Linked DNA regions of Aquibium oceanicum. The protein of the gene in region 1 interacts with the protein of each later gene in a pairwise test. Links are inferred from orthologs where the notes say so. Each region holds a gene or a part of one and is shown on either strand. Other genes may lie near its edges.

Region 1 (8,110 bases):
TCTTCACCCGCTGGAAGTGCGCGCGATCGCCGACGGCGAGTCGGCGCAGGGGATCAAGGGCATGGACCCGGTCATGAACGGGCAGCTGACGCGCGAGGAGATCGCAAAGTCGGAAGCCGACCCTAACTACCGCCCGAAGCTCTCCGAACCGAAGGTCCGCATCCCGGAGACGAAGCGCAAGGGCCCCCGTTACACGCCGCTGTCGAAGCGCCAGGACCGTCCGAACGCCATCCTGTGGCTCGTGCGCAATCATCCCGAACTGAAGGACGCCCAGATCTCGCGGCTCGTCGGCACCACCAAGTCGACCATCGAGCAGATCCGCAACCGTACCCACTGGAACGCGGCCAACCTCCAGCCGATGGATCCCGTGACGCTCGGTCTGTGCTCGCAGATCGACCTCGACCTGGAAGTCCAGCGCGCCTCGCGCGGCGTTCAGCCTCAGGCTCCGACCGGCGACACCTTGCTGCCGGCCTCGATGACGGAAAGCAGGCCCGTGGATCCGGAAGAGGCCGACCACGACCAGGAGCTCGATGCCAGCAAGGTCTTTGCCAAGCTCTCCTCGCTCAAGGGAAAGCACGACGAGGACGAGGAATAGGACGGACAGTCCGTCCGATGCCCGCTAACCCGCGGCTCGCCCTCGCTCAGGTCGCCTTGTGGCCTGAGGTCTGAATCGGCAGGCCGTCCTTCCGCGCCGAACGTGCGTCCGGCTGGGCGCCGCTGTGCTTTCGCTCGTAGCGGACGCCCGGGAAGATGATGATCGTCGCGGGACCGCCGGTCGTCCGGCCGTCCGACGGCGCCGCGGTACGCGGTGTGAATGGCACTACGTGTGTCATGGCTCCGGCAATCTCCATCGATGCACTCGAGCACGCTTACGTAAACGCTCTGATGCCAACTCTGCACGGCGTAAGGTTAACAGCTCGCTAACGAATTGCTGCTAGTTTTTCCAGTTGGAAGGGCGTCACTGTGTTTCCAGCGCGGTCCGCGAATATCGTGTGCGATCGTGTTGCGCCCAGGTAACGAGTCGAGTGTGCACAGGGTATGTCAGCGGAATTCCGGCAGGTCGCGAACCGCAACGGCAGCGGTAAGTCTGAACGCTTGGTGCGGGCGGCTGTATCGGCCTTCTGCTCCCTGACCCGCCCGACCCGTCGCGAAATCACCCAGCTCGGCCAACTGGTCCTCCCGCTCCTCGACCGCGTGCCCGTCGATGCAAAGCGCTACGTCTCGGCGGCATTGTCCGATTCGCGCTATGCCCCGATCGACCTTGTCCTGCGCCTCTGCGAGGAGCCGGTCGACATCTGCGCTCCCCTGCTCATCCGCTCGCCCCTGCTCGACAACGGGCACCTCGTGCGAATCATTGGGAAGATGGGCGCGCGTCACGCGGCGGCGATGTTGCGCCGGCCGCGTCTTCACCCGGCAATCGCGGCTCTTGCTGGCAAGCTCGGCGATGCCGGCACGCAACCGGCTTTGCCCGTGATGCAGACGCAAGACAGGTCGCCGGCCGGGGAGCCGTCGCCGAATGCCATCGAGCCCGATTTTCCCTCGCCCTTCCGCGAGGAAGTCGTCGAGGAAGTCCGCAAGCGCCTTCGCCATATCATGGCCGGATCGTCCGCCGGCAAGAGCGCGCGGCTCGGCCCCGTCCAGCGCGGCTTCACCATGGCCGCCCGCGACTATGAGCGGCTCAAGGCCAACGTGCTCTCCGGCAATGCAGCATTCTTCCAGAGCGCGCTGGCCGATACCCTCGGTATCGATTATCCGACCGCGCAGACCATCGTCAACTCGCGCGACTACGACGATCTGATCGCGGCTTTCCGCCATATCGGCCTCTCCGAGGAGGAAGCCTTCCTTCTCGTGTGCGCGGCCTGTCCGGATCGCTTCCGGAGCGTCGAGGAGATCCGTTCCTTCGCCGACCGCTACCGGTCGCTGCGCATCCGAGCCGCCGATCGAAAGGTCGGGGAATGGAAGCCCGCGCAGGACGCTCGCCCGTCCCCCCAAGGCGAGGTCGTGCCTTTCATCCGGGTTACCGGCGGCCTCAAGGCTTCATGATATCCACGAGGTCTTCGGGCAGACGGGGCGTGTCGAGTTCCACGAACCAGACGTCCGGATCGAACCGCGCCTCGCGCGTGATCCGCGCACTCAGGCCATCTTCCTCGAGCTTCTCTTCCAGCACGACGAACTGTCGGCCACCGGGCCGCTTCTCGTCGTAGCCGCTCTGCGGGGCCGGGCCGAGAAGGGTGGAATCCCCTTCCCTTCCCCGGATCACGATGAAGACCGCCCCCGCCTCAGCGGCGCCCTTGCGCATCACTGCGGCGAAGCCGCCCTCGCCGAAGACGCGGCGAATGAGGGACGAGACGAAGAAATCCGACGTGACCCGCATTCCGGGCCTCAGTTCGTCAATCCGATTTCCGTCATCTTTTCCAGGAGCCTAGCATCCGGCTGCCCGTTAACGGGAAGCCCGAACAGCGACTGGAATTCACGCACGGCGGTGCGGGTCTTTTCACCCATGACGCCGTCGATCTCGATGCCTTCGTTGCCGAAAGCTCTCAAGCCCGCCTGGATCTTGACGATCTGCGTCTGGTCGAGGGCGGCCCCCGGTGCGTCGGAGCGGTTCGGTTCGTCCGAACGGATGGAGGCGACGACGTCGCGGCGCGGCTCGGGAACGGGGACTCCGTCCGGGATCGGCACCGAGGTGGCGGACGGCCCCGCGCCGCCGTCGAGCGCCGCCAGAAGCTCGTCGCTGACTTCGCCGGTGACGGGGAGCCCGACCGTCTTCTGGTAATCGGAGATCGCCTGCCGGGTTTTGGGGCCGGAAAGCCCGTCGATTTCGCCCGAATAGAACTTCAGTTCCTGCAAGGTCGACTGGATCCGGGCAAGCGTTCTCTGGGTCGCGGACGGCTCGGCGGGGGATACTCCCGCTACCGCCTCCTCCGGCTGCGCCCGGACCGAGTTCGTCACATCCCGGGGCGGCGCGGGGCGAGCGGCCGGGGGTTGCGGAACAGCCTCCGCTTCCGGGTGTTCGACGACGAAGCGGGTCTGGAGCAGCGGCTCGGGATGCGGGAATGGCTGGTACCACAGCGCATTCGCGGAAACGTAGAACAGCACCACAAGGAATGCCGTCGAGCTTCCGACGAGCACCGGATTCTCCACGATGGCCGTGCCCGACGCCGCCGCCACGGTCCCGATGAGGCCGGGCTGGCGGCGGTCGATTTCACGCCGACTGACGGAATGCTTCATTGGCTTTCCTCCGCGGTTTGCCGGACGGCGAGATGGTGAGGATTTCGGCATCGTGTCTGTCTTTGGAACCTGTGCAGTCTTCGAAAGGTATCGTGATCTCTACGGACGTCCCCATTCCCGGCGCGCTCTCGACGGCCATCGAGCCGCCATGCAGTTCCACCAGCCCGCGCACGAGGGACAGTCCGAGACCCGTCCCCTCATACTGTCTGGTGTAGTCGTTGAGAACCTGAACGAATGGCTTGCCGATCCTCGGCAGGTCTTCCTCGGCGATGCCGATGCCGGTATCGCTCACTGACAGCCTGACGCCTTCGGCCTGCCGTTCCACCTTGACCGTCACGGTCCCCCCCGCAGGCGTGAACTTCACCGCATTCGAGAGAAGATTGATCAGGATCTGCTGCAACGCGCGCTTGTCAGCGTGCACTTCGCCGACCGTCTCGTCGACGCGGCACTCGAGTTCGACACCCTTCGCCGCCGCCTGGTAGCTCATGATCGCCTTGCTGGTCTCGACGGCCTCCAGCATGCGGAAATGCTCGCGAACGATCGGATAGGTCCCCGACTCGAGCTTGGCGACGTCGAGGATAGCGTTGACCACCGCCAGCAGATGCTCGCCCGATTCGCGCACAAGCCCGGTATATTCGCGCTGGCGCTCGTTGCCGAAAGGACCTGCCATCCCGCACAGAAGCATGTCTGAAAAGCCGATGATCGTGTTCAGCGGCGTGCGCAGTTCATGGCTGACGGTCGCCAGGAACCGGATCTTCTCCGTCTCCGCGCAACCGCGCGCCGCGTCCAGTTCCTCGCGAAGACGCGCCACCGTGGTGTTCTCGCGAAGGATCACGGCAAATCCGTCCTCGCCAACCTCGTCGCTGACGAACTCGAGCACGAAAGGCCGATAGCCGTGTCCCGGCTGGCTGTCGGCGTCCGCCGGCAGCCGCAGGCGCAATTCCACGCTCCGGTACGCCGCGCCTTCGCGCATGTCGGCAACCGCCGCCAGATAGGCGATGCGGTCCGCGACATGGACCCGGTCGAGGAGACCGGCGCCCAGCAGGAACTGCGGATCGAGCGTCAGCACGGAATGCGCCTGCGCGGAGCATTCCGATACCTCGCCGTTCGGCGACAGGCGCATCGTCACCGCCGGATAGCGGTCCGCCAGGAACGACGTCGTTCGCGGCGACGCAGCCTCGACCTCCGGCAGGAATGCCGCGCGTCGCAGCCACAGGGTTCCCGCATAGGCCAGCGGAACGAGCCAGAACCAGGCCGCGGGCGCGTCGACGGCCATGCCGTGGATGAGCGGGAGCAACACACCCATGATTATCGCAGCCGCCGCCGCCAGGGCACCGCCGACCAGCGCGAAGCGGGTGCGGGCGACGAATACCGGTTCGAGGAGCAGCGGCACGAATGACAGGAACAAGGGCGAGGAAGGTCCCCCAGCCAGGGGAACCAGCAGCGCCAGCGGCGCGACCGCGGCGACGAGCAAGGCTGGCCCGGCGACGCTGCGCGACCCGCTCTGGGCGACCGCGACGGCGACTGTCCATCCGATCACGAAACACATGCAGATCGCGGCAAGCGCGACCGGAACGCCCGCCACCGGCGCCAGCACCTGTGCGAAGGCGGCCGAGACCAGGAACGGGCCGGCCAGCGCCACGCCGAGCAGGCGGCGTTGCCTGCCGCGCTCGGAAGTGTCCGTTACGGAAGGGTGTACCAGTCTCCCGCAAGCTTCGGCGAGACCGGAAAATCCTTCGCTTGCTGCTGCGGGGAGCCTACTCAATTCACGCACTCACTGACGTCCGTTCAACGGATCTTTATTCTCGCCGAAACTCTCATCGCCGGTTTAATGAATGAATAAGGCGGCCCGCAGGGGAGCGGCCATTGTGCCGAAATGACCTTCCGAAGGCCCGCGAACGGCTATCAGTTCACCGGATGGTTAATGCGCGCTTAGCGAAAACCCGCTCCGCGCGCGCCGCTTCCGGGCTGCCCCCGCCGGCCGGCGCGGCAGCAATCCGTTGTGGATCAGCGATATAGGTGGTTAGCCAAAAATCTCCGGGATCGCTCGAACTCGTCTCGAATTCGATTCGAACCCAAGCCATTCAAAACCGCTTCCAATTTGACGAAAACTTCGCCGTCTGACGCAATCGGGTGTTGGGCCGGCCGTGCAAGAAGAGCGCAATGGCTAATCTGCCATCTCATCGGAGATCGGACGACAGGGCATAGAAATGGGATTTCTGATCCGGACAATCTTCTGGTTCTCGCTGGTGCTGCTGGTCCTGCCGCTGTCGCCGCAGGACGCCGATGGCAGTTCCGAAGCCGTCGGCGCATTCGAGGCCCTCAACGCCGCGCGCGAGGCGGTCGGCGATCTGAGCGGAATGTGCGAACGCCGGCCGGAAGTCTGCGAGACCGGGCGGGCGGCATTCCACTCGATCGGCATTCGCGCCCGCGAGGGCGCGCGCATCGCCTACGAGTTCCTCGACACCCAGGTGGAAGAGCCGGACGAGACGATCACGACCGGTGGCGTCCCGGCCGAGTGACGGGGACCGCCGGGCTGACACCGAGCCTCCCTTCGATGCCGCGAGCCTTTCCCGCGAGTTAACCGGCTTCGGGCGGTGACTCGGGCACATCCGGCCCCTATATGGGGATTCAGAGAGGCGCCACCCGAATGACTGCCGATATCGACTCCATCATCGACGACTTTGCCTTCCTGGACGACTGGGAGGACCGCTACCGCTATGTCATCGATCTCGGCCGCGACCTCCCGCACTTCCCCGAGTCAGAAAAGAACGACGTCAACAAGGTGCCGGGCTGCGTCAGCCAGGTTTGGCTGACCACCAGCGTCGGCGATGGCGACGACCCGGAGATCGAATTCGCGGGCGATTCGGACGCACATATCGTGCGTGGGCTCGTAGCGCTCATGCTCGCGCTCTACTCCGGGCGCCGCGCCAGCGAGATCGTGACGACGGATGCGGATGCGGTGCTCGCCAGGCTCGGGCTCGACGAGCATCTTACCCCGCAGCGTTCCAACGGCCTGCGCTCGATGGTCAATCGCATCCGCCGCGACGCCCAGGCGGCGCTGAGCGAGAGCGCCTGATCGGTCAGCTTTCGCCGATCTGTGCGCGGTATCCTTCCGAGCCCCAGTGGAGGATGCTTCCTCCCGGTGTCTTCCGGCGCTCCGGCTCGTAGTGGCGCGCAAGCGCGGCCAGAGCGGTCCTGAGGACCACCTTCGCCGATCTTGCCGGCCAGGCTCGCTCGATCTCCACCGTCTCCAGGCCTTTGAGAAAGCAGCAGACGTCCACCAGAAGACCGCCAAGCTCGGGGCCGACGGCCGCCAGAGCCGCATTGACGCGCTGGCGGGCGGCAACCGCGCCGTCCGTCAGTTCCGCGCTCGCGCCCGGCGTCCCAATGGGCCGCCCGGAGCTGCCGGCCGCGCTCCAGTTGGCGCCCAGCCGCGGAAGAAGCTGGCCGCGCGTATAGTCCGCGCGCAGGCGCTCTCCTGCCCGGAACTCCCTTGGATCGAGAAAGGGCCTGCCGTCCTTCGACTTGCGGCGGGCGAGTTGGGCAAGCGGAGATTCGGAAAGGTTCGCCACCGCCTCCCGCCGTCCTTCGGGTAGCTCGACCGGCATCGTGCCGATCTCCACATGCTGCGAGAGACAGTTCCGGTCGCGCATGCGGGCGAAAGCCGCCCGCCCCGCCGGCGTGAGACCCGCGACACCGTCCGTGGCCGCCACGAGCGACCGCCGAACCAGTCCGTCGAACGAGACCCGGCTCACCGAAATTGTCCCGAGCCGCCGCGACACCAGCATCACCCTGTCGGCGCGGCCACACTCTTCCACGCCGGCCGGTCCGAAGGAAAGAAGACGCAGGACACGGATGTCCTCCTTTTCGCGTTGGCCTGCCATTCAGATGCGCTCCATTCCCCTGAGCGCGGCGCGCGCCACTTTTTCCGTCGTGACGACGAGCGCGTCGAAATCGGCGTCGTCGCGCATGTCCTCGATGAGATGGCACGCGTGCAGCACGGTGGTGCGGTCGCGGCCGAAGCCGCGCCCCACCTCGCTCATCGTCATCCCCATGACGACATGCGTGACGTACATGGCAATCTGGCGCACCCGAGCGACGCTGGTGCATGTGCGTCCGGGCTGCCGCAGCTCGCGTCCGCTGACGTTGAAGAGGGCGGCGGCGATGTCGATCATGCAGTCGCAGATGCGCACGTTGCGTTCCAGCGCGGAGCGCGAAGGCTCCGGATCATCATTCGCGGAGCCGCATCCGGACCTGTCCCTTTCCATGTCGGGCAATGACGATTGCCGGTCTTCTCTGACGATCTGGCAGGCGGTACTGGACGGCACGGCGCTTCCCTCTCGTTATAGGAATATGTTCCTCTTATAGCGAGACTAGGGGAAGGTGTGAACAAAATAGCAACACAAAAACTCCCGCGCTACCCCGAAGCGCCTGAAATTCTTATGCTTTCCTGAAAAATCCTTCGTCAATGCGGCCGATTCTCTCCCCGCCCGATCGTCTGCGGGCATGCTTGCGACCGTCGTTCATCGCTCGGGAGCAAACCAATGCCGGTCATCGCCACGGAAGCGCAGTCGTTCAAGGCCGCCCGCGCCCGAGAGACCATCTTTGCCAGGGCATCTGCGGCGTTCTTTCTCGCGACGGGCATAGACCTGCCGGCAGCCATGGGCGCGGAAGGAAAGGACAAGGTGGCGATCCGCAAGCGGGTGCAGCGTCTGCTCGAAAGGGAGCGGCTGCGCGGCGGTGCCCGGCACTGGAGCTACGACCTCAACCGCCACATCGCCCTGAAACAGGCGCTCGCCTTCATCGACGCCGGCTTTCCCAAAGCCCCCGATGAAGTTCCATCCGAGGGAGTAAAGGCGAACGGCCATTCTTCCCA
Region 2 (5,534 bases), 570 kb from region 1 along the record:
TGTTTCCTCCGTCAGCCACCTTGTGGTGGGGGAGGGCGCCGAGATCGTCTGGATCATCCTGCAGGAGCAGCCCGAGGGTGCCACGCATCTCGGGCAGTTCAACGCCTGGATCGGCAAGAGCGCCAAGCTGACGCTGTTCGTTATGAACTCCGGCGGCAAGCTGGTGCGCCAGGAGATCAGGGTCGACGCGAAGGAAGAGGATGCCGAGTTCCGCCTGCGCGGCGTGAACCTGCTTTCGGGCGACAGCCACACCGACGTGACCATGGTGCTCGATCATTCCGCACCCTCCACGACCTCAACCGAGGTCATTCGCAACGTGGTGACCGGGCGGGCCCGCGGCGTCTTCCAGGGCCAGATCCGCGTCGATCGCGAGGCGCAGAAGACCGATGCCAAGATGTCGTGCAACACGCTTCTCTTGTCCGACGACGGCGAGTTCTCGGCCAAGCCGGAACTCGAGATCTTCGCCGACGACGTCGCCTGCGGCCATGGCGCCACGGTGACGGAAATCGACCGCGACCACCTGTTCTACCTGATGGCGCGCGGCGTTCCGGAGAAGGAAGCGCGCGGACTTCTGGTCAAGGCTTTCGTAGCCGAGATCATCGAGGAACTGGACGACGAGGCGACGGTGGCCGCACTCGAGGCGAGGCTCGACGGCTGGTTCGCGGCGCATGGGTGAGATGATGGCCGGGCGCGCAGACCGTAGCGACGGCGGAGAGGTCTCGCCATGGACCAGATGACGCCCCCTTACGACGTCGAGGCGATCCGCCGCGACTTCCCGATCCTGTCGCGCGAGGTCTACGGTAAGCCGCTGGTCTATCTCGACAATGGCGCCTCGGCGCAGAAGCCGCAGTCGGTCATAGACGCGATCACGAACGCCTATTCCAGCGAATACGCCAACGTGCACCGCGGGCTGCACTTCCTGTCGAATGCCGCGACCGACGCCTACGAGAAGTCACGCGAGACGGTTCGGCGCTTCCTCAATGCCGCCAGCGTCGACGAGATCGTCTTCACCAAGAACGCCACCGAGGCGATCAACACGATCGCCTATGGCTGGGGCATGCCGAACATTGGCGAGGGCGACGAGATCGTGCTCTCCATCATGGAGCACCATTCCAACATCGTGCCCTGGCATTTCATCCGCGAGCGGCAGGGCGCGAAGCTCGTCTGGGCTCCGGTGGACGACGAGGGCGTCTTCCATATCGAGGAATTCGAGAAGTGCCTGACGGAGCGCACGAAGCTCGTCGCGATCACGCACATGTCGAATGCGCTCGGGACCGTGACGCCGATCCGGGAGATCTGCCGCATCGCGCATGAGCGCGGCATCAAGGTGCTGGTCGACGGCAGCCAGGGCGCCGTGCATCTGCCGGTCGACGTGCAGGACCTCGGCTGCGACTTCTACGTCTTCACCGGGCACAAGGTCTACGGGCCGTCCGGCATCGGCATCCTCTATGGCCGGATGGAGATGCTGGAGGCGACGCGTCCCTTCCAAGGCGGCGGCGAGATGATCGAGGACGTGTCGATGGACAACGTCACCTACAATCATCCCCCGCACCGCTTCGAAGCCGGTACGCCGCCGATCGTCCAGGCGATCGGTTTGGGCGCGGCGCTCGAATACATGGAGGCGGTCGGGCGGGAAAACATTGCCGCGCACGAGGCGACGCTGCGCGACTATGCGCACGAACGCCTGCGCGGCATCAATTCGTTGCGCATCTTCGGCAACGCGCCGGACAAGGGCGCCATAACCTCCTTCGAACTCGAAGGCATCCACGCCCACGACGTTTCGATGGTCATCGATCGCTCCGGCGTCGCCGTGCGGGCGGGCACACACTGCGCCCAGCCGCTGTTGAAACGCTTCGGCGTCACCTCCACATGCAGGGCTTCCTTCGGCATGTACAATACGAAGGCCGAGATCGACGTCCTGGCCGAGGCGCTGGAGAAGGCGCGAACGTTTTTCGGGTGAAGACCATGAGTGATGACACTGTTCACAACGACGAGACCGCGAATGCTCCCGCGGATTCAATCGAGGCTTCGTCGGTCATTCCGCCGGACGAACTGGCACGTCTCACCGACGACATCGTGAGCGCGCTCAAGACCGTCTATGATCCGGAAATACCATCGGACATCTACGAGCTCGGCCTGATCTACAAGATCGACATCGAGGACGATCGGTCGGTCAAGATCGACATGACGCTCACCGCCCCCGGCTGCCCGGTGGCCGGCGAGATGCCGGGCTGGGTGGAAAACGCCGTCGGTGCAGTCGAAGGCGTCTCGGGCGTCGATGTGTCGATGGTGTTCGACCCACCATGGACCCCGGATCGCATGTCCGAAGAAGCGCAGGTCGCCGTCGGCTGGTACTGACGGCGCCTCCCGCTTCGGGGCCTCAGCGGCCCGCCGGAATGTCCCTTATCGCGATGATCGACTTGTTCAGCCCCGCGACCTTCTCGTGGCTCACCTTCGCGTCCGGGAAGAGCTTTCGGATCTCCCGCGTCGACAACAGGTGATGGTGGTAGATGATGTCGCGCGCTTCCTCGATCGTTCCGATCCGCCTGAAAAAGCCCAGCGAATAGCGCATGATGAGGCGTTCGCGCACGGCAACCGGCAGGTACTGGAAGCCCGGCGTGCGGAAGTGCGGCTCGTAGGGAAACCAGAAATTCGGCGTCTGCATGTAGTAGCGCGGCGCGAGGCGACGGGTGTTGGCGGCGAAATCCTCCATGTCCATCCAGCTTCCGACGTGCTCGACGACGGAATTTGAGTGCACGAGGTCGAACCGCTTGCCGTCGAGGAGGGTCGGGTTGGTCGCGCTGTCCTTGTGGAAGGCGAAGACGTCCTGCTGCTCGACCTGCTGGTCCTCGGTGTTGACGATGGTGAAGCGGAGCCGGTGGCGGTTGGCCTTGATGAAATCCTCGCCGATCTTCCAGTAGGTCTCCGTGCCGCCGAGGTCGAGGATATCGGCCGTGCCCCGCTCGCTGAGGATCGACTCGATCAGGCGCTGGACCTGCCGGAAGCGCTTGGCGCGAAAGCCGAACTCGAGGCTGTTCGTGTTTCGGTACGGATCGGCCTTCACAGGCGCGAGGAAGGCTTGGTCGGAAATTGTCGCGTGCGGCATGTCGGTCCCCTTATCTATTAACCGAACGTTAACTCAATTCGGGCTGGTAAGGTTACCAAAAGGTTAGAATAGCGTTAATGTTGGGGTTTTATTAGAATTGTAATCAAATTGTTGTCTCTTCGGCGGGGCAGGATGCCGCCGCTCAGATGAGCTGCAAGCCCTTCAAGCTGGCATGGCCGCTCTTGCCGATGATGATGTGGTCGTGCACCGAAATGCCGAGCGGCTTGGCGGAATCGATGATCGTCTTCGTCATCTCGATGTCCGCGCGGGAAGGGGTGGGGTCGCCGGATGGGTGGTTGTGCACCAGGATGATCGCCGTGGCCGACAGCTCCAGCGCGCGCCGCACCACCTCGCGGGGGTAGACCGGAGTGTGGTCCACTGTCCCGGTCTGCTGCACTTCATCCGCGATCAGTGCGTTTTTCTTGTCGAGGAAGAGGATGCGGAACTGCTCGCGCGGCTCGAACGCCATCGCCGTACGGCAATAGTCGAGCACCGAACCCCAGGATGAAAGGACCTGCCTGCCGCGGATGCTGCTCTTCAGCATGCGCTCGGCGGCGGTCGCGGCCAGCTTGATCTCGAAGGCCACGGAACTGCCGACGCCCTTGGTTTCGGTCAGGAGGTGGATCGGCGCGCCAAGAACCTCGGCGAACGATCCGAACCGCGCGATCAGCGCCTTGGCCACCGGCTTGGTGTCGGCGCGCGGAATGGACCGGAAGAGCAGAAGTTCGAGTAGTTCGTAGTCGGCGAGCGAATCCGCGCCACCCTTCAGGAAGCGCTCGCGAAGACGTTGGCGATGGCCCGCGTAGTGCGGAATGCTCTGCGCTTCGGTTCTGGATGGCGTTCTAGCCGGTCGCTCGGCGAAGAACCCGCGCTCGTCCTCGTCTTCTCCCGACATGCCGCCCCCACGCATGATCCGGACGTTTCGCCGCCCGGTTGTGCGTGGAGACTAGTTCGGCAGACCGGGCCGGTCGAGCCCTCCCGGCGACAGCGTGAAGATTTCGCAGCCGGTATCGGTGACGCCCACCGTGTGCTCGTACTGGGCCGAGAGCGACCGGTCGCGCGTCACGGCGGTCCAGCCGTCGGACAGCACCTTCACGTGCGGACGGCCGAGATTGATCATCGGCTCAATGGTGAAGATCATGCCGGGGCGCATCTCCACGCCCTCGTTGCGGCTGCCGTAGTGAAGGATGTTGGGCGCGTCGTGGAAGAGAAGCCCCACACCGTGGCCGCAGAAGTCGCGCACAACCGAGCACCGCTCGGCCTCGGCATAGGACTGAATGGCGGCGCCAATCGCGCCGGTCCGCTCGCCGGGCTCGACGGCGGCGATGCCGCGCATCATCGATTCGTGGGTGACCTCGAGCAGCCGCTCGGCCGCGCGCTTGATCCTTCCCACCGGATACATGCGCGAGGAATCGCCGTGCCAGCCGTCGAGGATGTAGGTGACGTCGATGTTGACGATGTCGCCCTCGCGCAGCGGCTTGGCATCCGGGATGCCGTGGCACACGACGTGGTTGATCGACGTGCAGGACGACTTCGTGTAGCCGCGATAGTTGAGCGTCGCCGGGATCGCGCCGTGGTCCATGCCGAACTGGAAGACGAACCGGTCGATCTCTTCGGTCGTCGTGCCGGGCTGCACCATCGCGGCGAGTTCGTCGAGCGCGCGCGCCGTCAACTGGCAGGCCTTGCGCATGCCGGCGAACGCGTCCTCGTCGTAGAGCCTGATCTGCCCCGTGTTCTTCAACGGCGCGGTGGCGGCTTCCTGATAGGTGACCATTGTTCCGTCCAGTGATCCTCTGCCGGCGCGAAGCCGGACGGAGGCGAGATGTGTTCGGGAGATTTGGCATCGATGCGGCCGCGCATCAAGTGCGCAGGTGCGAAACGGCGAGGAGGCCGGCACGCCGCGGAGGGGTCGGTCGACTATCGGAGCAAAAAAAAGCCGGCCTCAGGATCCGTCAGATCCAAAAGGCCGGCCGACTGGAAGTCGGTGAAGTTATTCTACTGAGCCATCGGAAGCTGGGCTTCCAGGGCGGCCTGAACGAACATTTCGCGGGCCATGACCGGGGAGGCCTTGCCGCTGCTCGCGGCGCGGCAGGCGCGCGAGGCGGCTATGTACCATTTGCCGCGGCCGTTCGGCCAGGTTTCGAGAAGTTCGGCGGCGCGCTCGGCGGTGTCGACTTCCACGACGGGGCCGTGGAGGCCCTTGCTCAACCATATCGGCTTGGGAAACTGGGTTCTCGAATGCATGGGCCTGCTCCGCTCGACTGTCTGGCTTTAAGAATGCTTAACGGGGAACTCGGTTCCATCCGCCAGGAGGTTTTCGACGGGTTCGAATGGCGGAAACCGGAAGGCACCGGATCCGGCCGCGTCGCACTAAGGAATGCCGAGGCAGATCGGGTCGTCCGAGGCGTGGATAGCGAATTCACGACGG

What was found. Proteins that work in one complex are often made in the same cells at the same time.
Region 2: the proteins of BSQ44_RS09115 (region 1) and BSQ44_RS11870 interact in binary tests that used the Escherichia coli proteins (3 or more experiments, as listed by UniProt). The link is inferred for Aquibium oceanicum from one-to-one orthologs.

The regions. Positions count from the first base shown.
Region 1 is NZ_CP018171.1:1,833,695-1,841,804, reverse strand. What follows is about bases 4,870-7,595. They hold BSQ44_RS09115 (SufE family protein), read left to right. Parts: upstream 4,870-5,881; coding sequence 5,882-6,310; downstream 6,311-7,595. Other genes in these bases: BSQ44_RS09105 (helix-turn-helix domain-containing protein), read right to left, coding at 7,119-7,562; BSQ44_RS09110 (DUF6456 domain-containing protein), read right to left, coding at 6,315-7,118; BSQ44_RS09120 (DUF5330 domain-containing protein), read left to right, coding at 5,442-5,753; BSQ44_RS09125 (sensor histidine kinase), read right to left, coding at 4,870-4,996. Also shown: BSQ44_RS09150 (DUF1013 domain-containing protein), read left to right, coding at 1-595; BSQ44_RS09145 (hypothetical protein), read right to left, coding at 642-833; BSQ44_RS09140 (hypothetical protein), read left to right, coding at 1,039-2,043; BSQ44_RS09135 (DUF1491 family protein), read right to left, coding at 2,030-2,374; BSQ44_RS09130 (peptidoglycan-binding domain-containing protein), read right to left, coding at 2,383-3,231; more of BSQ44_RS09125, read right to left, coding at 3,206-4,869; BSQ44_RS27270 (hypothetical protein), read left to right, coding at 7,779-8,110. UniProt on the Escherichia coli protein: Participates in cysteine desulfuration mediated by SufS. Cysteine desulfuration mobilizes sulfur from L-cysteine to yield L-alanine and constitutes an essential step in sulfur metabolism for biosynthesis of a variety of sulfur-containing biomolecules.
Region 2 is NZ_CP018171.1:2,402,580-2,408,113, forward strand. The notes cover bases 1-2,842. They hold BSQ44_RS11870 (cysteine desulfurase), read left to right. Parts: upstream 1-724; coding sequence 725-1,960; downstream 1,961-2,842. Other genes in these bases: sufD (Fe-S cluster assembly protein SufD), read left to right, coding at 1-676; BSQ44_RS11875 (SUF system Fe-S cluster assembly protein), read left to right, coding at 1,966-2,358; BSQ44_RS11880 (class I SAM-dependent methyltransferase), read right to left, coding at 2,381-2,842. In the rest of the region: more of BSQ44_RS11880, read right to left, coding at 2,843-3,106; RadC family protein, read right to left, coding at 3,249-4,016; map (type I methionyl aminopeptidase), read right to left, coding at 4,053-4,880; BSQ44_RS11895 (DUF982 domain-containing protein), read right to left, coding at 5,102-5,350. UniProt on the Escherichia coli protein: Cysteine desulfurases mobilize the sulfur from L-cysteine to yield L-alanine, an essential step in sulfur metabolism for biosynthesis of a variety of sulfur-containing biomolecules.